Regions from separate parts of the Paenibacillus sp. IHB B 3084 genome, predicted to be linked through region 1. Evidence: predicted binding sites of a transcription regulator. Region 1 holds the regulator's gene; each other region holds the start of a gene.
The links. The regulator Rex, encoded in region 1, represses fermentation and respiration genes when NADH is low (regulators of the CRP and FNR family bind a similar motif). The targets are predictions, from matches to a motif close to TTGTGAAATATTTCACAA.

Region 1 (8,024 bases):
AAGCAGACAGCGACGCGTTGGCTACGGCTGAGGTGTTTTTAAAATGTCTGGATGAGCTTCACGCGCTGCCTTTGATTACGATACAGCGGCTCAGTGATTTGTTCGCAGAGGAAGACAGTGACCTCGGATGGTTTTTGGACGGGGTGCGTGAAGACAAAGAACATGATCCTATTCAGGATTTGGAGGGTCATCAGTTTTTTCGTCAGCTTGCACTGAAGGTGGAGGATTGGACGGAGCTAAATGCCCCTCGCAGAGAGGACGACCCCAATCCGCTGGCAGGTATTTCCTTTGAGGAATACATGGATGATGTGCGGGACAATTTACGTTCATCCTTGAGCCAATATGAGGAGCGCGAAGCGCAGACGCAAATGATTGAGGGTGTGAATCAGGCGCTGAGTGAAGACAAGCACCTGTTGATCGAGGCGGGTACGGGGACAGGCAAGTCCCTTGGTTATTTGCTCCCTTCGCTGTATCACAGTGTGAAAAATGGACAGCGAGTCATGGTAAGTACGCATACGATCAACCTGCAGGAGCAATTACGCGAGCGTGATATTCCGATGCTGACCAAGGTGATCCCGTTCCCGTTCCGGGCTGCCATTTTTAAGGGCCGGGGACATTATTTGTGTCTGCGTAAGTTTGAACATAAAATAAACAGAAGAGACTTCGCAACGCCGAAGGAAGATTTAATTACAGCCGCCCAGATGATCGTCTGGCTGACGTTGACGGAAACCGGCGATGATGAAGAACTTAATCTGAGTAATCGTGGCGGAGATTTTTGGGAAACGGTGGCCAGTGATTCCGAGTCCTGTCTTGGTCGTTCATGTCCGTGGTTCCGCAAATGCTTTTATCATCGTGCGCGCCATGAGGCGGGAATATCGGATGTGGTTATTACGAATCACTCCAAGCTGTTCACGGACGTAAAAGCAAGTCATCAGCTATTGCCGAGCTATGAGCATCTGGTGATTGATGAAGCCCATCACCTGGAGGAAGTTGCTGGTAAGCATCTGGGCATGCATATGAAATATTTCACACTCGTGCATACGCTGACCCGGTTGTTCAAGGACAGCAAGAACGGACAATTGCCTTCGCTGCGTCAGCAGTTGGCAAAGTCGGGGCATGAGAAGTCGACGGATTGGGCCTCTACCATCGACCAGTTGTATCCGCTCGTGCTGGAGGTCAAGGAGACTTGGGATTTGCTGAGCGACAAGCTGTTTGGCATGCTGCCGGAGCGAAGTGATGCGACACCGGGCGAAACAGGGCAGTTTTCTTCCCGTCTCAAGCCATCGGCCAAGCCTGCCAAGTGGGATCAGGCGGCTGCGCTGGAAAATCAGCTTTATGTAACGATGAGCGAAATTTTGCGCAAGGGCGACAAGCTGATGCTCGATGTGAAGGAAGAACATGACGATTATGCGGCTGACAGCCTCATTACGGATATTACGGGGCTGCTCAAGGATTTGGCAGGCATTAGGGAAAGCTTGCGCTTTTTCATGCGGCTGGATGATGAAACGACCGTATACTGGCTTGAAGCGAGCGGGCAATTCCGCAGCAAGTCGCTGCAATTTTATGCGGTGCCCGTCGATGTGAGCCGCCAGCTGAAAGAAATGTTTTTTGACAAAAAAGAAGCATTATTCTGACATCTGCTACCTTATCGGTGGATAAGTCGTTTCAGTACATGACCGATCAGCTCGGCTTGCAGGAGGCCGCAGATCAAGGACGGCTGATGACTACGCAGCTCCCGTCACCCTTTAACTACAGGGATCAGGTGCTGCTAGTCATTCCAAGAGATTTCCCGAGCGTGAAGGGCAGTGTAGGAGATGAGCATTTTGTAGATATGCTCGTCAGCTCGCTAGGCGCGACTGCTCAAGCGACGCGGGGGAGAATGCTCGTTCTCTTTACCTCCTACCGTATGCTCCGGCAGGTGTATGAGCCGCTTAAGGAGGCGTTGTCTTCCAGCGATATCACCGTGCTGGGGCAGGGCGTGGACAGTGGGAGCCGCAGCAAGCTGACCCGACGTTTTCAGGAAGCGAAAGCTTCTGTGTTGCTGGGAACCAGCAGCTTTTGGGAAGGCGTCGATATTCCGGGCAAGGCGCTGACGTGTCTGGCTATCGTCCGCTTGCCGTTCCAACCGCCCAATCACCCGCTGCTGGAGGCTAAAAGTGAGCTGCTCCAGCAGCAGAAGAAAAATCCTTTTATGAAGCTGTCTGTTCCACAGGCTGTCATTCGCTTCAAACAGGGATTTGGACGTTTGGTACGTACGGCGAGCGACCACGGGGTCGTTATCGTTTACGATACGCGTGTGATCGAATCCTATTACGGGAAGCATTTTTTGTACTCATTACCGGGACCAAAAATGGAGCATATGCCGACGGAGCAAATGGTGCCCCGCATCGCCGAATGGCTCCAATCCGCCCCGGAGACAGAGGCATAACGGACGGACATCTAAATGTGTCCGTTACAATTAGGGGGAGCAAGTATGAAATCAGATAAAATTTCAGAGGCTGTCGTACGGAGGTTACCCGTATATTTACGTTATCTGAATGCACTGCACAAACGGGAGGTGTCTACGGTCTCTTCCCAGGAGCTGGGACAAAGACTGGATCTGAATCCGGCTCAAATTCGAAAGGATCTCGCGTATTTTGGAGATTTTGGCCGTAAGGGTATCGGCTATGATGTTACTTATCTTATCGAGAAAATACGCCATATCCTGAAAATCGACCAGCAAATTAACGTGGTATTGGTCGGAGCAGGTAATCTGGGGCAAGCCCTTTCGAATTATAATGCTTATTTAAAAGACAATATGAAAATTGTAGCGGTATTTGATGCTGTTCCAGATAAAGTTGGAACCAGGATCAATACGCTGGTCGTACAGCCGATGGATGAACTGGAAGCGACCGTGAAGGAACAAAACATTCGGATCGGGATTATTACCGTACCGGATTTTGAAGCACAGCACGTCGCTGACAGGCTCATTGAGAGTGGGATTGGAGCAATTTTGAACTTTGCACCCACTACTCTCAAGACACCGGCAAACATTCGGGTACATGCCACAGATTTTACAACGGATTTGTTAAGCCTTGCTTATTATTTGGAGGACGGAAAGGAAGATACGCAACATGACAGCGAATAAATGGATGATTAAAAACGGCTCCTTTGCCGTGAACAGACCGGAAGCCGGGGTAATCCACGGCTATATGATCGTGGAGGATAGCCGCATCACCTACATTGGTGAGACTTTGCCAGCGGGTGAGGAAGAGACGGACGCGATTGACGGTAACGGGCTGCTGTTTTTACCTGGCCTGATTAATACACATGGTCATGCGGCGATGTCTTTGCTACGTGGGTATGGGGACGATCTGGCTCTCCAAGTATGGTTACAGGAAAAAATGTGGCCGATGGAAGCCAAGTTTACGTCTACGGATGTGTACTGGGGTACGTCCTTGTCCGTGCTGGAAATGCTGAAAGGTGGTACAACAACCTTTTTGGATATGTACGATCATATGGATGAGGTGGCTCGTGTAGCTGAAGAGTCCGGCATCCGTGCCAGTCTGATGCGTGGAGCGATTGGACTATGTTCGGAGGAAGAACAGCGGATCAAGCTGGCTGAGGCTGTGACCTTTGCGCGTAATTGGCATGGAAAAGCAGACGGTCGCATTACGACCATGATGTCTCCGCATGCGCCGTATACGTGCCCGCCTGCGTTTATCGAAAAATTCGTACAGGCAGCGCATGATCTGGACTTGCCGTTGCATACGCATATGTCCGAAACGATTGCCGAAGTAGAGCAAAACGTACGCGATTACGGCTTGCGTCCGGTTGCACATCTGGATAAGCTGGGCTTTTTCTCCCGTCCATCGCTTGTTGCCCATGGCGTTCATTTGAATGACGAAGAAATAGCTTTGCTGGCTGAACGTGGTGTAGCGGTTTCGCATAATCCGGGCAGCAACTTGAAGCTCGCAAGTGGTGTGGCAAGAGTGCCTGACCTGCTGCGTGCAGGCGTTACTGTCTCTCTCGGAACAGATGGTCCCGCGAGTAACAATAACCTGGATATGTTTGAGGAAATGCGTCTGGCTGCACTCATTCACAAGGGAGTATCTGGCGACCCAACCGCAGTTCCTGCGGGTGAGGCGTTGCGTCTGGCAACGGAGTACGGAGCGAAGTCGATTGGCTTGAAAGAGGTAGGAGCGCTGGCAGCAGGCAACAAGGCAGACTTTATCGCGCTCGATCTGAATCAGGCGCATTTCCTGCCGCGTACGGATCTCATTTCCCATGCCGTATACTCTGCAAGCGCCAAAGACGTGGCTCATGTATGGGTAGACGGTCGTCAGGTTGTGAAAAACGGTGAGTGCCTGACTATGGATGAGGAACGTATCAAGCATGAGGCCCAAGCCGCCTTTGAAGGGCTGCTGTCGCGCTAATTCAGGTGTCACATCCCCTTAGAGAGGAAGCACAGGTTTGAAAAACAAGAAAAAATGGATAGCGGTCGCCATTCTGGCCGTCATACTGGTCCTGGTCAGCATTTTCTGGTATTATTCCTACGTTACTCAAGACCAGGTGACCGAGAGAAATGCCGCTATCGTAAAGGCCAAGCAATCGGGTGGTCTGGTCAGCACGACGCAGACGTGGAAGTCGGTGTGGGATCAGGTATACTGGGTAGTTCAAGGGAAAAATGCTCAGAACGAAAATATTATGGTGTGGGTTCCTTTTCAAAAAGTGGAGGGCCAACCGAATGTACCTGTCACAGATAATAGTGGTGTTCATACCGAGCTACTGAAAAACGGAGTCGACGAGCAAAAAATGACGGCGATGATCCAGCAGCAGCTTCCGGGTGCAGATATTGTGAGTCTTCAGCCGAGTGTGTTTAACGGTCAATATGTGTGGCAGCTGTTTTATGATGACGGCAGTCATCATTACTATACCTTTTATCGCTTCTCGGATGGGGGATCGGTGGGGGTAAAGTATACTTTGCCCAATTACTAGAGTGATGTGAGGACTGGCTGATGGTGGTTTGGGAGTGTTAGGGACGCTAGGAGCGCTGCGTAGTCCATTTGATCTTACGATCGCTGTTGCCGCCGGATTTTTTTCGATTAGATTCTTATGGGGAAAATCCGGCGGCAAAGGCGAACGCTTCGCTTCTTCAGATTCAAATGGCCCACTCCGCTGGCTGACCGCTATGGAGTCACTCCAAACACCACTCTTTTTATGGGAGGGGAGTTGGGGGTAGGGGGCACGGACGCCGCTGCGCTTATTTCCGTTTTGGGTTTTACACCAAACTAATTCTGTACGAACTGGAAAATCGTTTTTACTAAAAAAGATGAAGACATTGTCTTATAAAAAGAATGGCTAGTTAGAATGGTTGAAAGCTAAAAAAAGACGCAAATGCGGTTTATTCGTATTTACGTCTTTTTTAGCTTTTTTTGTTGGGTAAGTGTTTATCATGGAATGACTGATTGTGTTTAACTTAAAAAATGTTATATAAGCAGAACTCGAAAATGTACATAAAAACGGAGTAGGCGGAATGGTGCTGTACAAGCGGTAGTATTCGTTTTAAAAGCTTTCCGTAGGAAAGCTCGCTTCGAAAGCATCACCTCCCCGGATTTCTACCCATGTGTGCTCATTCTAGAAATCCGGGGGCAACAGCGATGGGAAGCACCATCCGCCTGCGCAGTGACTCCGCACGTATCTTTCAAGCTCAACTATCACTTGAATTTCCCTTAAACAGGTTAAATATGAAGTCTATTACATAGATCATAATAATTTTTCCTTATAATGGTTTAATTATAGGTGCAGACTAACGTAACCCATAATTTTGTGGCTATGTTATCATGACTACTTGTACAAAAAGGAGATTCATGGACATGGGAAAAGTGGATGGGAAAGTTGCATTAGTAACGGGTGGAGGTCAAGGGATTGGACGGGCTATTGCTTTACGCCTGAGCCAAGACGGCTTCGCAGTGGCAGTTGTAGATTTAAATGAAGAAACGGCGCAAAGTGTTGCTGGTGAGATTACAAAGGCAGGAGGGCGCTCGCTTGCCCTTAAAGTCGATGTTTCCGACCGGGATCAGGTTTTTGCGGCTGTAAAGGAAGCATCTGTGAAGCTCGGTGGCTTTGATGTCATTGTAAATAATGCTGGGATTGCTCCCGCCAAGCTATTGGAGGATGTTACGCTGGCTGATTTTGATAAGCTGTTCCACATCAATGTGACCAGTGTGCTTTGGGGCATTCAGGCGGCAGCCGCCAAATTCAAGGAACTGGGTCATGGTGGTAAAATCATCAATGCCTCTTCTCAGGCAGGCCATGTTGGTAATGCCAATCTCGGTATTTACTCCGCGACCAAATTTGCGGTTCGTGCTCTGACACAAACCGCTGCTCAGGAATATGCCCAATACGGTATTACAGCAAACGCATACTGTCCCGGCATTGTACAAACGCCAATGTGGAGCGGTATCGATAAAGAAATTACGGCATCCAAAGGCGAAGCAACAGGGGATGCAACCAAGGAATTCGGCAGCAAAATTGCCCTTGGCCGTCTGTCTACACCAGAAGACGTATCCGCCTTCGTATCCTTCCTGGCAGGCCCCGATTCCGATTACATGACAGGACAATCCCCTCTGATCGACGGCGGGATGATGTTCCTTTAAAGCTTTAAAGGTTGTACTATGAGGTAATAATCAATCCTCTATATACAGTGTAAGGTTAGCTTACAGTATGAGATCTAATTGCTATCGAAAATCTTTGTTTACGCCTAAAAAAACTAAATAACAAAACAAAAAAAGACGTAAATACGATAAATTTCGTATTTACGTCTTTTTTCACTGCCACTCTGCGAAGCTTGGCTGAAAGCCAGCTAAGCATCTTTACCTACCCAACTTCCCTCCTAAGGCAAATTCATCTTTATGGCTGTGCAGTAGCGGAGTGGAGGATTTGAATCTGAAGAAGCGATAGCGTTCGCCTTTGCCGCCGGATTTTCCCCATAAGAATCTGATCGAAAAAAATCCGGCGGCAACAGCGATCGTAAGATCAAATCATTCACGCAGCGTCTCCCACCACCATAACCAAAGATTTTGCCCACTCACAACTCCCCCACACATTGCCTTCGATATTAGATATACGTTATGATATACTATAATTTATAAGTGATAGACAAAAATGATAGAAAAAGACCTGCTGATCCTGTAGATCATGCAGTCTGGTTTATGTGTTGACATTCGTCCCGTTTCTTCTGTGTTTTACATTTTGAGAGGAGGATGTTATTTGAAATTACGTGCAGTTCCTATCGTTGTTGCAGCGGTTCTGGCAGCATCGCTGTTGTTTGGAGGATGGTTTATTTACCGTCAGTTTACAATGCAGAGTCCTCTGGAAAAACTGGTTTCCCAATATCCCGGCGTCACAAGCGCTCAAATAGATATTAAACCGGATCAGGTTGTTTTGAATCTGGATCTCAAACCGCAGGCAGATGTCGCCGGATTGGTCAATGTAGTTAAGCAAAAAGGACAGTCCATCATTGGCAGCCGTACAGTTAAGCTGGAAATTGCGGATCATTCCAATCCAGCGTTGAACCAGTGGTGGTCTGAGGCCATGTTTCCGGTAGCGGAAGCGATGGAAAATAAAAAATACACCCAAATTTCATCTACCGTCGAGCAGATGAAAAAGAAAAAAACCGGTATCGAGGCCGATACCGATATGGATTCAAACAACGTCTATATCCGACTCAGCGAAGGCAAAGCGACCAAGTTTATCGTTTTGCCACGTCAATCTCAGCAAATGGGGGTATGGCCTAATGCCTAGATGGATCAAGGAAGCACTAATCGGCATTGTGCCGGTGACCATTATATTTCTCATTTTTATCGGGGTGAATATCATCCCCCTTCTGATTGCAGGCGTGATGCTTAGCGGCTTGTTAATGCTCATGCATGCACGTGGAGGCTTGGCTGTAGGGGCCGGGCAAGAACGTAAACGCAAAAAGAATGGCCCGGACAAGCTGACTTTTGAGGAAATCGGTGGGCAAGAAAGCGCCAAGCAGGAGC
Region 2 (8,024 bases), 2.0 Mb from region 1:
GGCGCAACAGGCGTTGCGTGACTTTTACAGCTTGCAGATCAGACCGATACTGGAGGCGATGGCTGCGGCTGGAGACGCATCTGTTGGACAGATGTGGGGACAATTTCCGCTGACTTTGCTGTATTTTAAGGATAGAGTACAGCCATCGCTGACCGATCCACAGGATGTGGAGCATTTTGAACAAGATTATTATTATGTGACGCGGGAGCTGGAGGGAGAGGTATTCGGGCGTAAAAGAAACCCGTTTACGGTTCGTCTTGTTGAGCTGGATAACCCTTACCGTCCCGGTGAGAAGGCATATATGAAACCGTCCTGCTGCCAATATTACAAGACAGGTGGAGGCCAGCGGTATTGTTTTGCGTGTCCGAGGATGTCCGCTTCAGAACGTGAAGAACGCAGACTCGAAGTGGCAGCGTCCCGCTAAAGTATCGAGGGATGTTGGCATGTCCGTTTCGTTTTGGGTAAAATAGGTGATGAAACTTAAACCAAGCGAAACAAAGGAGGATGCTATATGTCTGTCTATTCACATCATGCCGTAACACCAGCGAATCAGGAGGTTCCTCTGGATACCTACACCGGTAAGGTGCTGGTCATCGCAAATACCGCAAGCAAATGCGGACTTACCCCGCAATATGGGGATTTGCAAAAGCTATATGATCAATATAAGGATCGGGGACTGGTTGTATTAGGCTTTCCTTGTAACCAATTCGGCGGTCAGGAGCCGGGCAGCAGCGAGGAAGCGGCTGAATTTTGCCAACTGAATTACGGGGTTAGTTTCCCGGTATTCGCTAAAGTGGACGTTAACGGCCCGGATACAGCACCTCTGTTTGAATATTTGAAAAAGCAGCAGCCTGGAGAGCAGGAAGACGGTACGATTCAATGGAATTTTACGAAATTCATTGTGAATCGTGAAGGTGTGCCTGTGGATCGCTTTGAACCCAAGGAATCGCCAGAGGCCATGAAAGCGGCCATCGAGCAATTGCTATAATAGCTTCTGCTTCATCAGAAATATGCGTTTAGATAAGGTTGAATTTCCGGTGTTTTTCCGGGGTTCGGCCTTTTTTGTTGTCTGCATTTCACATTCGGTTGATCGTTGCAGTAGCATTTGGAAGCCTGATAAAAGGCATAATCAAGCCCCGTACGGGAAAAACTGAATGAAGCAAAGTCGTTTCAGCAAACGGCTGACTTTGTATCTTCCTGACTTTAAAAATGTGGACAAATTGTGAATATCATAGAAAGCTATTGCAATGTGAAAAATGTCACATTATAATAAGCGCATGAAGTGAAATAAATCACAATCAACAACGCCGTTACGTGAAAAAATTCACAATTATTATACATTGTATGCCCACACACCAAGGAGGAATTTAACATGAAAGTAGCAGTTATCGGATGTACACACGCAGGTACGGCAGCCATCGTCAACACAGCCAAATGTTATCCAGATGCCGAAATTACCGTTTACGAGCGTAATGACAATATTTCGTTTTTATCTTGTGGTATTGCACTGTACGTAGGTGGTGTCGTCAAAGATCCGCACGGATTGTTTTATTCTTCCCCGAATGAACTGGCTGAGCTGGGTGTCGTGACCAAGATGCTTCATGAGGTAACGAATGTCGATACAGCAGGCAAAACGCTGCAAGCACGCAATCTCCAAACAGGAGAAGAATTTACGGACACCTTTGATAAATTAATTGTAACTACGGGCTCGTGGCCTATTATTCCGAAGTTGGAAGGTATTGAGCTTGATCATATCTTGCTCTGCAAAAACTATAATCATTCCAATGACATCATTGAGAAAGCCAAGCATGTACAGAACATTACGGTTGTCGGTGCCGGATATATCGGTGTTGAGCTGGTGGAAGCTTTTCAAATGAACGGCAAGAACGTAACGCTGATTGACAGCGCTGATCGTATTTTGAATAAATATTTGGACCCGGAATATACTGACCGGATTGAAAATTCCTTGAAGAAGCATGGCATCAAGCTGGTGCTGGGAGAAACAGTGAGCCGTTTTGAAGGAAGTAACGGTAAGGTGAATAAAGTGGTGACATCTAAAGGAGAATATGAAACAGAGCTTGTTATTCTCTGTATCGGCTTCCGTCCTCAAACGGATCTGCTTAAAGGTCAGGTAGACATGCTGCCCAACGGCGCGATCATTGTGAACAATTATATGCAAAGCAGTTGCCCGGACGTATTTGCTGCAGGTGATAGCTGTGCAATCCACTACAACCCGACAGGTAAAGCAGCTTATATTCCATTGGCAACCAATGCTGTTCGTATGGGTACGCTGGTGGCACGCAATTTGGTACAACCGACCATTGCTTATATGGGAACACAGGGAACCTCGGGTATTAAAATTTATGAAGATAATATTGCAGGAACAGGTATGACAGAAGCGGCAGCAACGGACGAAGGTATGGCTGTAGAGGCTGTTACCATTGAGGACAGCTACAGACCTGAATTTATGCCAACCTCCGAAAAGGTACTGCTGAAAGTTGTATATGAGCAGGAGACACGGAGAATTGTTGGGGCACAAATTATGTCGAAGGTGGATTTGACGCAATCCATTAACACGCTATCCGTAGCCATTCAAAATCATATGACCATTGATCAATTGGCCTTTGTCGATTTCTTCTTCCAGCCGCATTATAACAAGCCTTGGAATTTCCTGAATGCAGCCGGTTTGCAAGCCTTGCCGCCAATGTCTGAACGGAAGCCAGTTACCGTATAATTCATTTTGTCTGTGACATTGTTCATAAGTTTGTCAACAATCTGAGACGTATGGACGAATCCTTATAGTACAATATAGAGTAGCATAAGGATTAGGGGGTAAGTAGCTTATGGGTTTGTTTTATATCCTTTTTCTTGTAGTCGTGGCGCTGGGAGGCCTCGGTGGAGTTATTTGGTTCTTGAGAGCAGTTGAAAAGGAAGAATACAACTAAATATAAAGCGCATAGTAGCGCAGTAGACGTAATAATACATGAAAAACAGTCCTTTACCCAAGGGCTGTTTTTTTAATATTTAATAAAGTGATTTTTTTCACAAACAAAATCACTGATTTTAAATAAAATATGAGAGAGAACATTCGAGTGAAAAGATGTTAAAGGAGCGAAATATATGGCAAGTTATAAACCGGGGCAAATAGCCGAAAAGACGGTAGAAACAGGAGTGGCCAAAGCGAACAATCCATGGACTGTGGCGGTGGTATTGGGATTTTTGGCAGGTGCATTTATTGCGCTGGGTTTTTTGCTGGATATACGTGTTATCGCAAGCGCACCCAAAGAATGGGGAAGTATCGCTACCTTTATTGGAGCAGCCGTTTTCCCTGTAGGTCTGGTATTGGTATTGATCGGCGGCGGAGAATTGCTGACTGGTAATATGATGGCTGTGCCACTGGCGAGATGGGCAGGACGGATCAAGACTGGGGCGATGTTCCGTAATTTGGCGATTATTACGCTAAGTAATTTTGCGGGTGCGTTGTTTGTTGCCTTTTTCTTTGGTCATGTGCTGGGTCTAACCGAGACAGGACCTTATTTGGACAAAGTGGTGGATATGGCGGGACACAAGCTGCATGAAAGCTTTTTGCAATCGTTTATATCCGGTATTGGATGTAACTGGCTGGTAGCGCTAGCTGTATGGTTGGCGTATAGTACGGATTCGATCGGCGGCAAAATTATAGGGATCTGGTTCCCGACAATGTCCTTTGTAGCTATCGGATTCCAGCACGTTGTTGCCAACATGTTTCTTATTCCGGCGGCTATTTTCGCAGGTCATTTTTCATGGACAGATTATATTATGAACTTCATTCCAGTTTGGCTGGGGAATTTGGTGGGAGGAAGCCTGTTTGTAGCTGGGGCTTACTGGTTGGCGTATTTGAAAAAGCCTCATACCGCTGTGCATCCTGTGAATGAATCATCTCAGGCACCCTCGTCTACTGCAACAACTCCGTTGAGTGACCATGCCTGATTAAGCTAAGCTTAGAAAATGGGAACAAAGCAAATCCGCCATGGCAGGTCCGGGGGAACGAAACCTGTCATGGCGGATTTTTTTGGGAGTGGTCCATGATTTGGCATGGAGGATGAGTGTGCTCTCGTCCATAATGCCTTGATCTCTTTTACCCTTGGCATTCAATAATGAAACAGGTATGATCAAAATATAATATAGAATATTAGAAATCCGTTTTGCTGTGAGCAGCAAGCGGATTTTTTTGATTTTTTGGACGGATTTGGGTTGGCAAAATCCTTCTCTTGCCATAGGACATAGCTGTATATATGATAAGAACAGTGTAATTTTTGGAAACAGTAACGGAAAGGAGCATCAACAACATGGATCATCGTAACAGCGCGCCTCCTGAGGCTGTGCTTCAGCAAGACTTGCAAAGAGGGCAGCAAATGACGGAGCGCACGGACGGTGTTTTTCCGGCTGTATGTCCGCTGGATTGCCCGGATACGTGCGGGCTCCTGCTCCACAAGGAAGACGGAAAGATCGTCAAGGTGACCGGTAATCCGGATCATCCCATTACAAAAGGGGCCATTTGCAACAAAGTTCGCAATATGACGGAGCGAGTGTATGACCCCGAGCGGCTGCTCTATCCGTTAAAGCGTGTAGGTCCCAAGGGGCAAGGGAAGTTCGAACGAATTAGCTGGGAGGAGGCAGTCGATACCATTACAGGCCGCTTCAAGGAACTGATTCGCACGGACGGCCCGGAATCTATTCTCCCCTACAGCTATTATGGCAATATGGGCGTGTTGAGTGTGGATGGGATGGATCGCCGTTTTTTTAATGCGCTGGGTTCAAGCCAACTGGACCAGACGATTTGTAGCGTGGCTGGGAATGAAGGCTGGGCATCCGTCATGGGTTTTAAGGGCGGCACCAGTCCGGAGGATACAGAGGATGCTGACCTCATTATTGTATGGGGAGGAAATGTCATCAGCACCAATATGCATCAGGTGGTATTGGCTGAGAAGGCACGTAAAAAAGGTGCCAAGGTAATTGTCATTGATGTTCACCGTAACCGGACAGCGCAATGGGCGGATTGGTTCATTCCGCTATACCCGGGAACAGATACCGCGCTCGCGCTGGGTGTCATGCACGTACTGTTCCAGCAAGGGCTGACGGACGATGAATTTTTGCGTCGCTATACGGTCGGTCATGAGGAACTGCGCGAGCATGTGAAGGCATATACCCCGCAGCGGGTCTCACGCATTACAGGCGTGCCGGAAGCAGATATTATCCGTCTGGCGGAGATGTACGGGCAGGCGCGAGCGGCGTATATCAACATTGGCAACGGACTTCAGCATCACGATAATGGCGGTATGAATGTACGCGCGGTTACATGCTTGCCTGCGCTCACCGGGCAATGGCTGAAGCACGGCGGGGGAGCATCGCGTTCCAACGGCGCTTACGGCAAATTCAACGGCGCCAATCTGGCACGTCCTGATCTGCGTAAGAACCCGGATGCCCGGGTGATCAACATGAACCAAATCGGCGAAGCGCTGCTACAGAAGGACGAGCCGATCAAGGCGCTGCTCGTGTACTGCAGCAATCCGGTTATCGTAGCACCGGATGCCGATCGGGTGACGCAGGGGTTTGAACGGGAGGATCTGTTCACGGTCGTTCACGACCTGTTCCTTACCGATACGGCCCGCTATGCAGATATTGTACTGCCTGCGGCGTCTTCTTTTGAAGGCACAGACCTGTATAAATCGTATTGGCATCATTATATCCAGATGCAGGAGCCGGTCATTGCTCCACTTGGGGAAAGCAAAAGCAACTATGAGCTGTTTAGCCTGCTCGGACAGGCTATGGGCTTTGACGAGGCTGCTTTCACGGAAAGCGAAGAGGACATGATCGCGGGTGCACTTGATAACCCGACAAATCCTTATCTCAACGGTGTGACTTTGGAAGCCTTGAAAAAGTCACCTTTTGTCAAACTGGACATGACGCCGAAGGCTACCTATCTGGATCGTCTGACTACGCCTTCGGGCAAGATTGAGCTGTATTCAGAAAAGATGAAGCAAGCGGGTTTACCCGCGATGCCTTCGTATGTGCCGCTGATTGAAGGATACGACGGAGAGCATCGACCGCAAGCGGACACGCGGTTTCCGCTGATGTTTATTTCGCCGCCGAATCATAATTTTCTGAATTCCACGTTTGCAAATTTACCCAAGCATCAGCGGCTGGAACGGGAGCCTTTGCTGCAAATTCATCCGGAGGATGCTCAGGCAAGAGACATCGCGGACGGTGATCCGGTTACGGTATGGAACGACCGGGGAACGTATGAGCTGAAAGCCAAAGTCACGGGTCTGATGCTGCCCGGTACAGTAATTAGCCAAGGGTTATGGTGGGAAGGTAAAGGACGCAGACAGCGTGCTAATGCGTTGACCTCTGATCGGTTATCGGATATGGGCCGGGGAGCTACTTTCTTTTCAACGGTGGTGAATGTGAAGCGCCAATGAAATAATGTGTTGTTATGGTGTCCGATGCTAAAGGAGAAACAAAATATATGAAATGGTTGGATTCTTATCCGAAAGAAGTGAAAGTGTTTCTCGTCGCCAGCCTGATTAATTCCGCCGGAAGCTCTCTAATGTGGCCGTTGGTTAGCATGTATGTGTTTGACGAGCTGCACCGCAGTATGGGAGATGCGGGGATTGCGATTTTGGTGCAGTCTCTGGGCGGAATTTTTGGTCAGGTGTTAGGAGGAGCCCTTTATCACCGCATTGGGGCCAAAAAACTGATTGTCGGCTCGCTGGCAATGAACGCGTTGGGACTTCTCACGCTTCCGTTTACCAGCGGTCACTGGATTGCGTTTGTTATTATGATGGGCTTTATCGGCTTTTTTAATGTCGTATCTGTGCCCGCGATTCAGGCATTTGTAGGTTTTCGCTTTGCTGACCGCCGTGGAGAGCTGTTCAACATTATCTATGTTGCCAATAATATAGGGGTAGCTTTGGGAACGGGACTGAGCGGCGTTCTGGCCGATCTCTCCTATCAGCTCAGCTTTGTCATGAACGGGATTACCTCTGCGGTATTTGCCGGATTTTTCTGGTCCTATCTGAGCAGGGTAGATCGGGAAGAGGGGGAAGTTCAGCTCAGCAAGTCTGTGAAGAAAAGTACAGAGGAAATACCAGCACGGCTGCTCTTCCGTGATACCAGGCTGTATCTCTTCGTCGGATTGGGCTCGCTCTTTTTATGGTTCGGTAATTCGATCTGGAATACGGGAGTGTCCCCGTATATTATTGAGCAGGGCTTACCTAAAACGATGTACGGGCTGTTATGGACACTGAACGGTGTGCTTATTTTTGTTGCACAGCCGATTATTTTCTGGCTCAAGCGTCTTTATGCCCGGCATGCTTCGGCTCAAATGACGTGGGCCGGAGGATTTTATTTGGTAGCCTATATCGTCATGCTAGGCACACAGAACTATACGGGGATGATATTCGCCATGGTTTTGGCAACCCTGGGAGAGATGCTGATCGCACCAGCGGTTCCGGCATTTTTGTCCGACCACGGAGGTCGGGGAGCACCCTTTTACATCGGGTTAGTCGGGGGGATTGGCGCTGCCGGACGGGTGATGGGGCCTTATATTATGGGGAGGCTATATGATGGCGGAGGTCTTCCACCCACACTTTGGCTGGCAGCGGGCGTGGCGGTTTTGTCCATCCTGTTCTTTATTCTGCATAGCGGATTGAACCGTTCCCGCTGTGAAGAGGATGCTTTTGAGACTACTACGTCCAAGGCAGACGTTTCCAGTTCTTAAGTCCTAATAAAGACTGTGACAAGCCCGTGATTATGGTACAATAAATGACGAATGGTTGCTGCCTATACTTCAGGAATGCCTTCACAGGAAGGATTGAAAGAAATTGCTTACAAGTCAACCCCTGACGATACGTCATTCGGAGATGAAGGATGCTCCTGATCTGATTGCGCTGGATGAATTGGTATGGAATGAACGAACGGCCCCCGCCTCGCTGTCATGGAAGTCGCGTGGGGAGTTTTTGCGCAATACGCCTCCGGGCTCT
Region 3 (8,024 bases), 2.3 Mb from region 1:
CGAAGAGAAGATCAACGAATTGACACACTACGGCGTTGAAGGATTCGTTTTGGGGACATCCACTTTGTTTGGTAAAGAAGAATCCTACAAAACCATCATTAACAGATTAAAAAATATCTAATTTGGGGAGGAATAGAGCCATGAAAATTGCCATCGGGAGTGACCATGTGGCTGTAGAGCTGAAAGCGATTATTTCAGCTTACGTTCGTGAGTTGGGTCATGAGGTCATAGACTATGGACCGGAAAGTTCAGAAAGAACCGATTATCCGAAGTATGGAAAAATCGTTGCAGAGGCTGTTGCCGGGCAGCAGGCTGATGCAGGTATTCTCATTTGCGGCACAGGCGTGGGCATATCCATCTCGGCCAACAAAGTGAAGGGAATTCGTGCCGTAGTATGCAGTGAGCCTTATTCGGCACAGTTGTCCAAGCAGCATAATAATACGAATATTCTTGCATTTGGTGCGCGTGTCGTGGGAAGTGAATTGGCGAAAATGATTGTAAAATCATGGCTGGAGGCTGAATTTGAAGGTGGCCGCCATGGTGACCGCATCAAGATGATTTCAGATATTGAAGAGCAGCATTTGTGCTGATAAACAACCACTTATAAAACATAAATGACTTGGAGGAGATTACATTGGCTAAAAGATTAATCGCGAGCACGAAAACGGATATTTTGAAATTTAGCGCAGCAGATCTAAAAGAGTCCATTCTGGCTTCTGAAGGGCGCGTCATTATGGGACAACATCTTGTAATGATAAACACCGGTTTGGTTGATGGTGTCACCAATGCGGAAATCCAGGCTGCCTACGGCGCAGATATGGTTATGCTGAACGGCTTTGATATGATCAAAGAAGAATCCAATATCGGATTGCGTGAAATGAAGCATGGCAAGCTGGCTGAGAAGCCGTACAGCCTGAAGCAAATCAAGGAATGGGCCGGTATTCCGCTTGGTATTTATTTTGAGTGTCCAAGCCCTGATGCACAGGTTGCGGGAGAGCAATATGTAGAGGCCAAAGAAGGTAGAGTCGCTTCCAGAGAGAACTTCCTGCGCGCCCTGGAGATCGGAGCCGATTTTATCGTATTGGGAGGCAACCCTTCCGCGGGTACAACCTTTGAACGGATCATTGAGGCAACCAAACTGGCAAAAGAAACGCTGGGAGACAAAATCTTGATCTGTGCAGGGAAGTGGGAAGATGGCACCATTGAGAAGGTATTGGGTGATCCGCTGAGCGAGAGACCTTCCAATGATATTATCAAGGATTTGATTGATTCGGGTGCTGACGTTATTACTTTACCGGCTCCTGGCTCCAGACACGGCATTACAGTGGAGCATGTTAGACAGTGCGTAGAGTTTGTCCATTCGTATAAACCGGGAACTCTTGCTCTTTCTTTCCTGAACAGCTCAGTTGAAGGGGCAGATGTTCAAACGATCGCCTGGATCGCACTCATGATGAAGCAGACGGGTGCAGATATCCATGCTATTGGAGATGGTGGTTATGCAGGAACACCTCTTCCCGAGAACGTGTACCAGCTTGCATTATCCATTAAAGGACGCAGACATACAATCAAGAGAATGGTAGGGAGAAGTCGGTAACGATTGACCCACGTAATTTAAAGACTCTATATCCTTTTCGTACTCCTTGGAGTGCGTGTAGAGTCTTTGGATTACTACCATTTATGTAAACGTTTACTTTCATAGAAATATGCCAAATGAGGATTAAAGGAGCGAGCATCATGTCCAATGAAAAACTGGCAAAAGACATTTTAGCGTCCGTTGGCGGAGAAGGAAATGTCTCTAGCTTGGTGCATTGTGCCACTCGGCTGAGATTTAAATTAAAAAACAGGGATCAGGCCGACAAGAACAAAACACAAAATATTCCCGGGGTTATTACAGTTGTTGAAAACGGTGGACAATATCAAGTGGTTATTGGGAATACGGTAGGTGATGTATTTAAAGAAATTTCCAAAATCAGCAGTATTGGTGACAATGCTGCCCAAGACCAGTCCTCCGCGTCTGAAGGTAATTGGTTTAACAAAACGGTGGACATTATTTCGGGTATTTTCACACCATTTTTGGGGGCACTGGCAGCTTCAGGAATTTTGAAAGGGCTTTTATTAATGCTTGCCTCGTTGGGGTGGCTCACCAAAACAGGTGGTGTCTATTCGATCTGGTTCGCTGCCGCAGACAGTATCTTTTATTTTCTGCCGATAGCGATTGCTGTGACCTCTTCGAAGAAATTTGGAGCCAATACCTTTGTTGCGCTTGCGATAGCAGGGGCTTTGGTGTACCCGAATATTATTACTTTATATAACGATAAAGCAGATATTACCTTCTTCAATATTCCTGTTGTTCTTATGAGTTATACTTCTTCGGTTATTCCAGTGATTATCGCGGTTTGGTTACTATCGATTCTGGAGAAATTCCTGAATAGAGTTATTCATGATAGCGTGAAAAATTTTATAACGCCACTTATCTGTCTTATGGTCATTGTTCCCTTGACTCTGATCGCGGTTGGGCCGATTGGAATATATGCAAGCTTGGGACTGGCTAAGGGTTACACTTTCTTATACAATTTGAGTCCAATTGTAGCAGGAGTCATCGTAGGTGCTGGGTGGCAGATGCTGGTTGTTATGGGGCTGCACTGGGCGTTTGTTCCTATTATGTACAATAACATTGCGGTATACGGTCATGATACCCTGAAACCATTATTTGCGCCTTCTAACTTTGCACAAGCAGGTGCGGCACTGGGTGTATTCCTTAAAACTAAAAATCCAAAAGTAAAAGCTATTGCAGGTCCTGCAACGATAACCGGTCTGTTTGGTATCACGGAACCGATCATCTACGGGATTAGTATCCGCTACAAAAAACCGTTCGTATGGGCTGTTATCGGGGGTGCTATCGCCGGGGCGATCACGGGTGCTTCGGGTTCCGTGGCCATTGCTCCAGGTATACCAGGCTTGGCATCCCTGCCGATTTTCTTCGGCACAGGATTCGCCGGATTCGTAATTGCCATTACAGTGGCTTATGTATTCACAGCCATTACCACGTATTTCTTTGGATTTAATGATTCCATGGAAAAAGAAATGGTTGCAGTCCATGAAGAGAAGAAAGAAGTTGAAACCCCAGCTCCTGCGCTGACGAATGAGAACATTTCCAGCCCGCTGACGGGTGTTGTCAAACCTTTATCCGAGATATCTGATGAAGTATTCTCCACAGGAGCCATGGGTAAAGGCGTTGCTATTGTGCCTGAGGACGGCAAGCTGCTTTCGCCATTCAACGGAACTATAGCTAATGCCTTCCGCACAGGCCATGCGATTGGCATTGTATCGGATGGAGGAACGGAGATCCTGGTCCACATCGGTATGGACACCGTCAAATTGAAAGGACAGCATTTTAAAACGCATATCTCAGAAGGGGATCGGGTTACCAAAGGTCAACTGCTAGTCGAGTTTGATATTGAGGAGATTAAAGCTCTGGGCTATGACATGACTACACCGATTATTGTGACCAATACAGCCGAATACTCTGATGTTAAGGTGCTGGGAAACAACCGAGTGCACACGGGAGATTCATTGCTGGAGGTCAAGCTATGAATACAATGGAAAGACTAAATCAAGTCAATGCACCTCTGGTCATTCAAGAGGTAATGAGTGAGGCGTTCCGCCCGTATGGGAGGCTGCTGACTCATTTCAATACGACAGGGCTTATCAAGTATGCAAAAGAAACCACTATCGTTCCCAATCAGGGAAATCATTATGTACCCTCGGTTGCAGAACTCGAAGCCTTTGGTGTAATTCATCGGATTCAAGATGAAGTGTATGGCCAACTCCCGATTCAGGCTGGCTTTTGTGCAGGGCAGAATACAGGACTAACAGGGCTGGAATATCATCAGGGCAGCGAGGTGGTGATTGCCGCGACGGACTGTATCCACCTTGTCGGCAAAGTACAGGACATTGAAAATAATACCTATGGTAGCGAAAATGTTCAGGCTTTTTTCCAGCCTAAAAACACAGTAGTTGAGCTATATTCAACGACACTTCATTATGCTCCTTGCAAGGTTGACAGTGAAGGATATTTGACGATAGTGATCCTATCGGCAGGAACGAATATGCCGCTTGAAATAAGTGGGGACCATCAGGGAAACCCATTGCTTACGAAGAAAAACAAATTTCTTATGGTTCATAGTACACAGACGGAAAAAATCGCGGCTGGGGTTCATCCCGGGCTGCACGGCAAGTTGATAAATATTTCATCAATCTGAGTCAAAGTCAATAATTCATAAAGCAAAGAAACCGCTTCTGGAGCAAGTTGAATGGTAGTTCCATTCTTCCAGAGGACGGTTTCTTTGTCGATTAATCTATAAAATATATAATGTGGAGTGCCATAGAAGTTAAGCTGTTCTGTAGAAAGGATTGCTGCGCGATTAATTAACGGATAGGGATATCCCTTGTACTTTGACGTTTATCATGCCAATGGATAGGCCCGTATATTTCTCAATGGCTTCCCGAACATTCTTCTGTAATTCTCTGCCTACATCGTACATTCTTGTTCCGTAATGAACAACAATGCTTAAATCGACATCCAGTCCTGATCCTGTCACATGAAGTTCAATGCCATTTTGCAGGCTTTTCCCACTTAACTTGTTAGTGATTCCTTCAACGACTCCTGTTGACATCGATGCAATTCCCATTGTTGCCGTTGCTGTCTTGCCAATGATTTTAGAAATAGCATCCTTGGAAATCGCAATACTCCCTAGTACGTTTTGAATCAACATGTAGATTCCTCCTCGCGTGGTACGCCTCTTCATAATCCAGTGTGATCATTAATCAGTTGCTTTGAATCCATGGTAAAAAGTATTTATTACCAGTGCCGCTGCAGAATTTTTCGCAATATTGCCGTTCCTTACTTGCTGCCATGTTAGAAAAAGCAGCGAGTAGAGGACATTCATGATCCAATCTTTATCGATATGCGGAAGAAAATAACCTTTTTGTTGCAATATTTCAATTACATGTAATATGGGTTCCCTTAGCTTCTGATCCGCTCCTTCAATTTCCTTGTTGAAGTTGACGGATGCATCATGAGCAAGAAAATAAATTTTATCTCCTAACGGAATAAGTGCCTCAATCAACTCTGGAATGTAATTTTCATAGTTTTCCTCGTCCAAGGGAATCCCTTTCATGGTTTCACTTACGACTTCGATGGCCCGAAATCCCAGATAAATCATCAGTTGCTCTCTGCTTTCAACATATCGATGCAATGTGGCAATACCAATTCCGGCATAATCGGCAATCTCATTCATGGAGGCGTTTGGCTTTTCAATAAGTAGCATGGTAGCTACATCCAAAAGGCTGTTAAGCCTCGCTTGCTTGATCGTTGTCATGTCTTTCTTCATTGGAACTCCTTATTTATTTGATATCATATATTATTAATTGATAGTTTTTTGTATCATTTAATTAAATTTTAAATCAAATATTGAGAAGAGTCAAATAGGAGCATCCACTTTTCAAAAATCGTCATTATAACTCAATTTCAATTTCAATTTCGGTTTCAGTTTCTTACCTTTATCCCTTGAATTTGAATAGGGAAATCCCTAAACATTTATAATTTGAACTACATTGTGACTGTGATCACATATAGCTCTATCTGCTGCATTAGAATAGAAGCATAAGCAATATTCATAGGAACGTAGGAGATGTCGTCGGATAGGAAGCATCGCCGAATGAATGGAGGAACCGGTATATGATAAACAGTAAACAGAAACTTGTGGTTATAGGGAACGGGATGGCTGGTATCAATACGGTCGAACAAATTTTGAAATTAACGGATAAGTATGAAATTACGGTCCTGGGAAATGAGCCGCATCCGAACTATAACAGGATCATGCTCTCTTATGTGTTGGAAGGTAGTAAAACGATTGATGATATCATACTGAACGATTTGCAATGGTACGCGGATCAAGGGATTACTTTATATACAGGAAAAATGGTGAAAAGCATCGACGGTGAGCACAAGAAGATTCACACCGAAGACGGACTGGAAATTGAATACGATGTGGCTTTGGTGGCTACTGGCTCACAATCGTTTATTCTACCTATTCCGGGCAAAGAATTACCGGGTGTCATCGGTTTCCGAGATATCGCCGATTGCTCGGCAATGCTTGAGGCGGCGAAGACCTTTAAAAAGGCAGCTGTCATTGGTGGAGGTCTATTGGGGCTGGAAGCAGCTAAAGGCTTGGTCAACCTGGGTATGGATGTTACGGTCGTTCATTTAATGGAGGATTTGATGGAACGTCAGCTGGACCGGGAAGCCTCTGCGATGCTGAAAGCAGAACTAGAACGCCAGGGAATCAAGTTTGCTATGCAAATGCAAACTTCGGAGGTGTACGGTCAAAATCGGGTACAAGGATTGCGGTTTTCAGACGGAAGCGAGTTGGAAGCGGATTTGGTCGTTATGGCCGTCGGGATCAAACCTAATATTCAGGTAGCTGTGCAAAGTGGTATGGAAACGAACCGTGGTATTGTAGTCGATGATTTGATGAGAACCTCTGTGCCGGATGTATATGCTGTAGGGGAATGTGTTGAACACCGCGGAACCTGTTACGGCTTGGTAGCTCCGCTGTTTGAACAGGGGAGTGTAATTGCCAAACATTTGGCAGGTGCGGATACTGAAGGTTATATGGGATCGGTGGTTTCCACCAAGCTCAAAATTTCAGGGGTGGATGTTTTCTCGGCTGGTGAATTCATAACCCAGCCTGAACATACGGTGATTGTGGCAAAGGATGAGTGGAAGCGCACGTACAAAAAAGTGCTGCTTCGTGAAAATAAGATTGTTGGAACTGTACTGTTTGGCGATGTGAGCGAATCTGCTAGCCTTCAAAAATATGTGCGTCAGCAAACGTTGATGACGGATGAGATATATGGACAGATCATGGGTACCGGATGCAGTAAAGACGGGGCTAAGACCTTATCCGCCGAGACCATGGCAGATGATGAAATTGTCTGTGGCTGCAACGGTGTGACCAAAAAGGCGATTGTCGATGCGATCAATGAAAATGGACTGACCACAGTCGACGAAATTAAGGCATGTACCGGTGCCACACGTTCCTGTGGGGGGTGCAAGCCGGTCGTTGAACAAATTCTCCAGTATGTTCTTGGAGACAGCTTCAAGACGACAGCCAAGCAAGGAATATGTGGCTGCACAACATTGAGCCGGGACGAGATTGTAGCGGCTATTAAAACCAAGGGTCTTACAACGACGCGTGAAGTCATGAATGTGCTTGGTTGGCATAATGATGAAGGATGCTCCAAATGCCGCCCGGCGCTGAATTATTACTTGGGTATGATTAACCCGGATACCTATGAAAATGAGGAAGATTCCCGTTTCGTCAACGAGCGGTTGCACGCGAACATTCAAAAAGATGGAACGTTTACAGTTGTTCCAAGAATGTACGGCGGTGTAACAACTCCAGAGGATTTGAAGAAAATAGCTGATGTTTCTCTTAAATACAACGTTAAAGTTGTTAAAGTAACAGGAGGACAGCGGCTAGATTTGATTGGTGTCCGTAAAGAGGATTTGCCTAAAGTATGGGAAGAACTCGATATGCCGTCGGGATATGCTTATGCCAAATCTCTTCGTACAGTTAAAACCTGTGTTGGATCACAATTTTGCCGTTTTGGCACACAGGATTCCATGGGAATGGGAGAGTTGCTGGAACGGAAATTTGAAAGATTGGATTTTCCGGCAAAATTTAAATTAGCGGTCAACGGGTGTCCCCGCAACTGTGCGGAATCGTGTACGAAGGATATCGGGATTGTAGGTAATGATGGAGGCTGGGAGATCTTTATCGGTGGAAACGGCGGTATAAAAGCACGGTTGGCTGATTCGCTCTGTAAAGTGAAGACGGACGATGAATTGATTGATATTGTGGGAAGCGTGATGCAACTGTACCGGGAAACAGGCCAATACCTGGAACGTACTTCGGAATGGGTCGAACGGACCGGCCTTGAAGAGATACGGAAGGCTG
Region 4 (8,024 bases), 170 kb from region 1:
CGATCATCATCCGGATTCCACCAAACGGCTGCAAGGAGCGTTTGAATGGAGCGTCTGTTTGTACACCAACGACTTGTTCTTTATCCCGGTCTAGATAGCCCGGCTTATGTGAAATAATAGTGGATGGCGTATTTACGTCTACATCAAGCACGCCGCCGTTTGCCAACTCTTTTTTGGTAAGATCGGATACAATATCCCACAGAGCAGTTGTGTTGGCGGTAGGGCCAACCAGAAATTCTTCGTTGCCGACATAAGGTAAGATATTGGTTTCAATAAAATCGTTGACGTTGACTTCTTTAGTCCATTTGCCTTTTTTAAAACCTCTCCAGCCAGATTGTTGCTCTTGTAATTCTCTCTCAATCACCGACATGTAAATCCCTCCAAATTGTTTGGTCTTCCGGACTTGTGATTTTTTTCACATTAAATAGTGTCTCGAGCCCGGCCTTTTCACCGATGTCTTACGCTCAGTGTCGGGACCTTTCTTACACCCTTATTGTAGAATAATGATAGAGTGCAGTATGTGACAAAAATCACAATATAGGTGACATTTATCACTTTATTTTCCCTGGCGATTACGCCCGTGCCTTTATCCTTGCCGTTCACCTCCCTTCCCAAACCAACAGGCCCTCTATATAGAGAGCCTGCGTTGGTATTAACGGGAAAATGCTTAGTCACAAGCCTCTTCGTACCTATATATTATTGGTCAAAACGTCCGTAGAAGGCATTGCGGTATACATCAGCCAATTCGGTAACCAGCGGCAGCTTCGGATTCGCAGTTGTACATTGATCCTCAAAAGCGCGGTCAGCCAGATAATCTACACGCGATTCAAAATCCTTCGCATCGAAGCCGATTTGCTGGAACGATTCCTCGATACCGAGTGTTTTGTTCAACTTGCGGATCGCTTCGATCAGACTGTTAACCCCTTCTTCCGTTGTACGGGCAGGCAGTCCCAGTATGCGTGCAATTTCTGCATAACGCTCATCCGCAACAAAGTGCGAATATTTAGGGAACGAAGCAAACTTCGTCGGTTTTTTCGCATTATAACGAATGACGTGTGGTAACAAAATGGCATTCGTGCGACCGTGCGCTGTATGGTATTGTCCGCCCCATTTGTGCGCAAGACTGTGGTTAATACCCAGGAATGCATTGGCAAACGCCATCCCTGCCAGTGTGGAAGCATTATGCATTTTTTCACGAGCCAGTTTGTCGCCACTCAGAGCCGATTGCTCCAGGTATTGGAATACCAGTTGAATGGCTTTAATTGCCAGACCGTCTGTGTAGTCACTAGCCATTACAGACACGTAGGCCTCGATGGCATGTGTCAGTACGTCCATACCTGTATCTGCTACAGCTGTTTTAGGCAGCGAGTATACAAACTCAGGGTCAATAATTGCCACATCAGGAGTCAGCTCATAGTCAGCCAGCGGATACTTCGTGTTGCCCTGATTTTTGTCTGTAATAACCGCGAACGACGTAACTTCCGAACCTGTACCCGAGGTTGTAGGAATGGCTACAAATTGTGCTTTCTGACCAAGACGCGGGTACTTGTAGATCCGTTTGCGGATATCCATGAATTTTTGTTTTAAGTTGTTGAAATCAGTATCTGGGTATTCATAGAACATCCACATGCCTTTAGCCGCATCCATCGGCGAACCGCCGCCCAATGCAATAATGCAATCCGGTTGGAAACGTCTCATCATTTCAGTACCACGTTCTACCGTAACTGTCGATGGATCTGGCTCTACTTCCGAGAACACTTCGATAGCTACTGGTGTTTGGCGCTGGTGTAAATAATGGATGACACGATCCACATATCCGAGTTTCACCATCATAGGGTCTGTGATAATGGCAACACGTGTGATATCAGGCATTTTAGCAAGATACTGAGTCGAATTTTTTTCAAAATAAATTTTGGAAGGTACTTTGAACCATTGCATATTCACCGTACGTTTCGCCACCCTTTTCACATTAATCAAGTTGACTGCCGATACGTTCGACGAAGTCGAGTTACGTCCGTACGAACCACAACCGAGTGTCAGCGATGGAAGGTTGGTGTTGTAGAGGTCACCGATCGCACCATGTGTGGAAGGCGAATTTACAATGATACGGCCTGTTTGCAAACGGTTTGCGAACCGAGCGATAACGTCCTCATCGTTCGAATGAATAGCGGACGAGTGGCCCATGCCCCCGAATTCCACGACTTCAGCAGCGCGTTGAATACCTTGTTCCGCATTTTTTACTTTATAGCAAGCCAATACAGGACTCAATTTTTCCGCAGACAATGGGAATTTTGTTCCTACCCCTTCAATCTCAGCGACCAAAATTTTAGTTCCTGCTGGTACTGTGATACCACTCATTTCAGCAATTTTCACAGCAGACTGTCCGACGATGGCCGGGTTCACTGCACATTTCTCGACATTCATAGCTCCTTGAGTGAGCTTAGCTGCTTCTTCTTTATTTACAAAATAGCAACCGTTAGCGATCATCAATTTTTTCACTTGTTCGAAGATTGGCTCTTCGATAATAACCGCTTGCTCGGAAGCACAAATCATACCGTTGTCAAAAGATTTGGAGAGGATGAGATCGTTCACGGCCTGCTTGATGTCTGCTGTTTTTTCAATAAAGCAAGGCACGTTACCTGGGCCTACACCCAGAGCAGGTTTACCGCAGCTATATGCCGCCTTAACCATGCCTGATCCACCAGTTGCCAGAATCAGCGCCACATCCGGGTGATTCATGAGTGAATTTGTCTTATCCATCGATGGAGCTTCAATCCATTGAATACAATCGGCCGGAGCACCATGTTTGACGGCTGCTTCAAGCAAGACGCGAGCTGCTTCCGCACTACACGATTGAGCGGATGGATGGAAACCAAAGATGATCGGGTTACGTGTTTTAATAGCAATCAACGCTTTGAACATTGTAGTTGAAGTCGGATTAGTCACTGGAGTGATCCCCATAATGATGCCGACGGGCTCTGCTATTTTTTGAAAACTGTCAAAGTCATTATCTTCAATGACACCAACGGTTTTTTCATTTTTGATACTATGATAGACATATTCTGTTGCAAACATGTTTTTAATGATTTTGTCCTCATACACACCGCGTCCTGTTTCTTCAACAGCCAGCTTCGCCAGATGCATGTGCTTATCCATCCCTGCAATTGCCATAGCTTGTACGATTTCGTCAATCTGCTCCTGATTCATACTCATGAAAGCCTGCTGTGCCCGGTTCCCCCGGTCAATCAGTGTTTGAATATACTGCTCAGCGCTTTGCTCTTTTTGGATAACCTCGTTTTTAACAGCCATTTCCCTCATCCTCCTGTTATCTCGTGTACTATCTCTTGTTCACGCACTGATCGTAACACAGCTTTTCAAGATATATTGTGATTTTTTTCACAATCTATTTAAAATTTTATTTTATGAAGTGAATTAAATCACAAAGTTTGGAATTCTGCCACTTTTACCCCCTCTTCTTGCCCCAAAAACGCATAGCACAGGTATATAATGAATTTGAATTGATCAAGTTGCAGATAAAAAAACAAAGGAAACAAAGGGGAAATGGACGATGAGAAACCCTGCAAACGTAATGGAAGCCCGCGGCAACACCTGTTGCTTCTCGGAGGCCAGCTTCAACCGGCTGCAAGTGATGATGAAAGATCGGGTCATGCCAGAAAGCTCGCATCTATTCTGGGAAGGAGATACAGCAGATAAGCTGTTTTATATCAAGCGCGGACGCGTAAAAGTAACAAAAACAACGGATGAGGGTAAGGAACTTATACTATATATGTACCAAAGCGGCGATCTGATTGGTCAAGCTGATCCATTTTTCGGTACCAAGCACTCCTTTTCTGCCGAAGTTCTGGAGGACAGTGATATCGGTGTTGTCGATCATACGGATTTGGAGCTGCTCATTTGCCAGCACTGTGATTTTGCCATTGACTTTATGAAATGGATGGGGTCCCACCACCGTATTACCCAGACCAAGTTTCGCGATTTGATGATGTACGGCAAGCCCGGTGCTCTGTGCTCCACACTGATCCGTCTGTGCAACACCTACGGAGAGCCTCACGGCGAGCATATTCTTATTCATAAAAAAATTACTCATACCGACCTGTCCAATATGATCGGTGCCACCCGTGAAAGTGTAAACCGGATGCTGAGTGATTTGCGCAAAAAAAATGCAGTCGAATATGATAATGGCATGATCGTTGTCAAGGATTTGGAAATGCTGCAAGGCATATGTCATTGTGAACTGTGCCCGCGTGAGATTTGCCGAATTTAAATTATTTGTTTTATTTTATGTAAAAGAGAGTGTTCTGTAAACTGTATGGCTTACAGAACACTCTCTTAATTTTACACTCCCACTCCACCTAAATGGCGGGCAGCAGCGGAGCAATCCATTTGAATCTGAAGAAGCGAAGCGTCCGCCTTTGCAGCGGGAGTTCTCACCTCTAAATGTCTTATACAACCCAAAAGAATCCCGCTGCAACAGCGATCGTAAGATCAAATGGATCGTGAAGCGCCTAACATCCCGCCAACATTCTTCTCCACACTTTTAGAACTGGAAGCACAGATAACTTAAATTCCCCATCTCATAGCTTCTGTGGACAACCTTGGCTCTATTCGCCGGATTTCCACTCCCCATGGCAATAAACAACGGTACAAAATGTTCAGCCCTCGGTACCGCCTGACGAGCATACGGGGCTTCACTTTCATAGCGGTCCAAGGCCTGCACATCTCCATTCTGTACCTTTTCAATAATCCAGTCATCAAAATCAAGAGCCCAAGGCTCTGTTTTCGTTTCTCCCCATTTGACGATGCGCAGATTATGGACAGTTACACCACTCCCAATGACCAAAATATCCTGTTCACCTAGCCCGCGCAACACTTCTCCGATAGCATATTGTGCTTTCGGCGATAGAAACGGATTCACGGAAATCTGAACTACCGGGATATCCGCCTCAGGATACATACGATGCAGAAGTGTCCAGGACCCATGATCCAGCCCTCGCGCCCGATCTGTTTGTACATCAATGCCCTTTTGCTCATATAATTCTTTCAACTTGGCCGCCAGCTCCACCGAACCATGAGCCGGATATTTCACTGCATACAGCTCCGGTGGGAAACCGCCAAAATCATAAATCGTATCGTAAATGCCGTCTATCGAACTAATTGTCAATGTCTGCGTCTCCCAATGGGCAGTGAAGATAACAATAGCTTTCGGGCGAATACTCTTTCCAAGCTGCTCCAGAAAAGCAGTATATTCTGTCTGTTCAATAGCAAGCATAGGTGATCCGTGGGCTAAAAACAAAGATGGCATCATGTGAAAATCCCCTTATCTTTTTTCAATTTATTTTTCTCAATAAGTAACTTTATGTAAGTAATAATACATAAGTAATAAGGTTATGTCAATTCAGACTTTAACATATACTTAAAAAACGTCTCTTCCTTAAATAAAGATTGATATAGGTATAAAGTCATAGTAATATGTAACTAATAAATTTTAAATATTCACTATAAATCGATATAAAGGACTGGTTTCTATGGAGATACATACTGCTAATTGCCCAAAGTGTGGTTCCGTTTTCCGGCAAAATCTTAGAAACCTGTGCAATACCTGTATCCAAGAAGAAAATTTATTTTATGATCGCTGTTCCAACTATTTGTGGAAACATCCCACTACTCATACTCGCCAGCTTAGTGAAGCAACCGGCACACCTATGGATTTGCTCACAGACTGGGTAAGAGCGGGCAAGTTTCCAACCACTTATAGTCAGCTTGATTATCCTTGCGAGTCCTGCCATTCCCCGGTTTATGCGGGAAGACTTTGCCATTCCTGCCTCGGTACGTTCCGTATGGCAGCGCTTGATATTCAAACCCGTGTCCCCCGTCGTACTGCAACCCGATTATTTTCAATCGCAGGCCGCGCCAAAGGCTATTAAGAATTACAAAATAAAAAACAGCCTTTTTCCTAGGAAAAGGCTGTTTTACTATGAAAAACGTTTATTCGGCTTGATACTCATCTAATCCATTCCTCGGCCCAATATTGAATCTGTTCCATGACCGGCTGAAGTGCACGGCCTTTGGTCGTCAGCTCATATTCAATGCGGACAGGAGTTTCCGGGTATACATGACGTGTAAGAATCCCTTCATTCTCCAGATCCTTCATCCGCTCAGACAGCATTTTATCGCTCATTGTAGGAATCAGATTGGAAATATCCTTAAAACGCTTGGGACCGCTCATCATAGATTGAATAATCAGTCCGTTCCAGCGCTTACCCAGACATGAAAAGGCACTTTCAAAACGCGGACACATTTTCGCAAGTTGCGGTTGACCCTCCATATTTTTCACCTTCTTTAGCATTTCGGTTTTATAAAGCTTTCCTTTTGTTAGTATATATCATTTTAGCATACTTTATCCCGAAAGAAAACACTTTCTTCTTAATTTAATACCCAGCCCGATAAAGTTGCCATGACCAAAGCTGATTATACAATAAACCGGCATAAGAGGTATATGGCAAATACGTTAAATCAAAAACAGGCGGAATCTCAAGAGATTTCCGCCTGTCAGTCTGTTCAATATCAAGCTTATAGAAGCCAATAAATGAAAATTATACCAATACACCACCAAGAGGTCTGACAGGTTGGCTTTTACCATAAACTGGTTGAACAATGCTTGTAGGATAAGCCCAACGAATACTGTTAGCAATAACCTTCAGGATATCAGGCTGGTAATAGGTTGGATACGTTTCATGACCCGGTCGGAAATAAAATATTTTACCACTGCCACGACGGAAGGTACAACCGGTTCTGAACACCTCTCCACCTTCAAAATTGCTGACAAAAACCAATTCATCCGGCGCCGGGATATCAAAAAACTCACCGTACATCTCTTCGTGCTCCAACAGAATTTTAGCGTCAATGCCCTCCACAATAGGGTGGGACGGATTGACGGACCAAATAATTTCCTGTTCGCCTGCCACTCTCCATTTCAGATCACAGCTTGTGCCCATCAGGGCTTTGAACGGCTTGGAAAAATGTCCCGAATGCAGCACGATCAAGCCCATACCTTCCTGTACCCGCTTTACAACACGGGCTGTAATTTCATCACTCACCTGATCATGTGCTTTATGCCCCCACCACAGCAGCACATCTGTGGAATTCAGGATTTCTTCTCCCAAACCATGCTCGGCATCATCACGCAATGTAGCCGTTCGAATGGCGAATCCTTCGCCTGACAGCCCATCAGCCAATGCCTTGTGTATCCCATCAGGATATACCTGTTTGGCTTCATCATTCAGCTTCTCGTTCAAAAATTCATTCCAAATGGTGACGTTAATCATCAATACTTCCCCCTATTAGGTTAGACCCACCACATCTCGCTCAGCGGTTCTTCAATAAGGACCTGGCGAAGATTGTGAACGGCTTTAGTAAAGCCTTCCTCGACGGACATCAGACCATCCTCGTGCTCAATACTCACTACATAATCGTAACCCACCAGACGGAGAGCACTAATAATATCCGCCCAGGTTTTGATATCATGCCCATAGCCGACGGTACGGAACTGCCAAGCACGATCCAGCATATTCGAGTAATCCTGCATATCGGTCAAACCGTATTTATTCACATTAATCGGGTCAATCGTCGTATCCTTGGCATGGAAATGATGAATGGCTCTCTCCCGGCCCAAAATTTGAACCGCCTGTACCGGATCAATCCCCTGCCACCACATGTGACTTGGATCAAGATTGGCACCAATGACTTCTCCCACAGCTTCACGCAGACGAAGCAAGGTTGCTGGCGTATGAACGGAGAAGCCACCGTGCAACTCCAGCCCGATTTTGACATGATGATCCGTTGCAAATTTTCCAGCTTCGGTCCAGTAAGGGATAATTTTATTTTCCCATTGCCATTTCAGCACTTCCTGAAAATCATTCGGCCACGGCGCAACAGGCCAGTTCGGGTACTTCGCATCCTCATGATCACCCGGACAGCCGGAAAAGGTGTTTACAACAGGAACT

Region 2: the regulator Rex is predicted to act here: its motif matches at 3,031-3,048, upstream of ASL14_RS14625 (formate/nitrite transporter family protein).
Region 3: the regulator Rex is predicted to act here: its motif matches at 5,617-5,634, upstream of nirB (nitrite reductase large subunit NirB).
Region 4: the regulator Rex is predicted to act here: its motif matches at 3,385-3,402, upstream of adhE (bifunctional acetaldehyde-CoA/alcohol dehydrogenase).

The regions. Positions count from the first base shown of each region.
Region 1 covers NZ_CP013203.1:5,127,406-5,135,429, forward strand. The annotation lists partial or broken gene dinG (ATP-dependent DNA helicase DinG) at 1-2,428, shown strand, start outside; gene ASL14_RS24065 (redox-sensing transcriptional repressor Rex) at 2,474-3,127, shown strand; gene ASL14_RS24070 (amidohydrolase) at 3,114-4,415, shown strand; gene ASL14_RS24075 (cell wall elongation regulator TseB-like domain-containing protein) at 4,453-4,977, shown strand; gene ASL14_RS24080 (hypothetical protein) at 5,012-5,221, shown strand; gene ASL14_RS24085 ((S)-acetoin forming diacetyl reductase) at 5,856-6,638, shown strand; gene ASL14_RS24090 (hypothetical protein) at 7,252-7,785, shown strand; gene ASL14_RS24095 (AAA family ATPase) at 7,778-8,024, shown strand, end outside.
Region 2 covers NZ_CP013203.1:3,104,082-3,112,105, forward strand. The annotation lists gene ASL14_RS14610 (hypothetical protein) at 1-424, shown strand, start outside; gene ASL14_RS14615 (glutathione peroxidase) at 512-988, shown strand; gene ASL14_RS14620 (FAD-dependent oxidoreductase) at 1,373-2,734, shown strand; gene ASL14_RS14625 (formate/nitrite transporter family protein) at 3,121-3,969, shown strand; gene ASL14_RS14630 (molybdopterin-containing oxidoreductase family protein) at 4,329-6,461, shown strand; gene ASL14_RS14635 (MFS transporter) at 6,509-7,762, shown strand; gene ASL14_RS14640 (GNAT family N-acetyltransferase) at 7,866-8,024, shown strand, end outside.
Region 3 covers NZ_CP013203.1:1,905,368-1,913,391, reverse strand. The annotation lists gene rpe (ribulose-phosphate 3-epimerase) at 1-121, shown strand, start outside; gene rpiB (ribose 5-phosphate isomerase B) at 141-590, shown strand; gene ASL14_RS08945 (DUF7916 family protein) at 635-1,594, shown strand; gene ASL14_RS08940 (beta-glucoside-specific PTS transporter subunit IIABC) at 1,735-3,594, shown strand; gene ASL14_RS08935 (DUF4867 family protein) at 3,591-4,262, shown strand; gene ASL14_RS08930 (Asp23/Gls24 family envelope stress response protein) at 4,425-4,775, opposite strand; gene ASL14_RS08925 (TetR/AcrR family transcriptional regulator) at 4,824-5,393, opposite strand; gene nirB (nitrite reductase large subunit NirB) at 5,741-8,024, shown strand, end outside.
Region 4 covers NZ_CP013203.1:4,956,390-4,964,413, reverse strand. The annotation lists partial or broken gene pflB (formate C-acetyltransferase) at 1-370, opposite strand, end outside; gene adhE (bifunctional acetaldehyde-CoA/alcohol dehydrogenase) at 697-3,309, opposite strand; gene ASL14_RS23195 (Crp/Fnr family transcriptional regulator) at 3,569-4,285, shown strand; gene ASL14_RS23190 (DODA-type extradiol aromatic ring-opening family dioxygenase) at 4,559-5,326, opposite strand; gene ASL14_RS23180 (winged helix-turn-helix transcriptional regulator) at 6,023-6,346, opposite strand; gene ASL14_RS23175 (ThuA domain-containing protein) at 6,615-7,346, opposite strand; gene ASL14_RS23170 (sugar phosphate isomerase/epimerase family protein) at 7,367-8,024, opposite strand, start outside.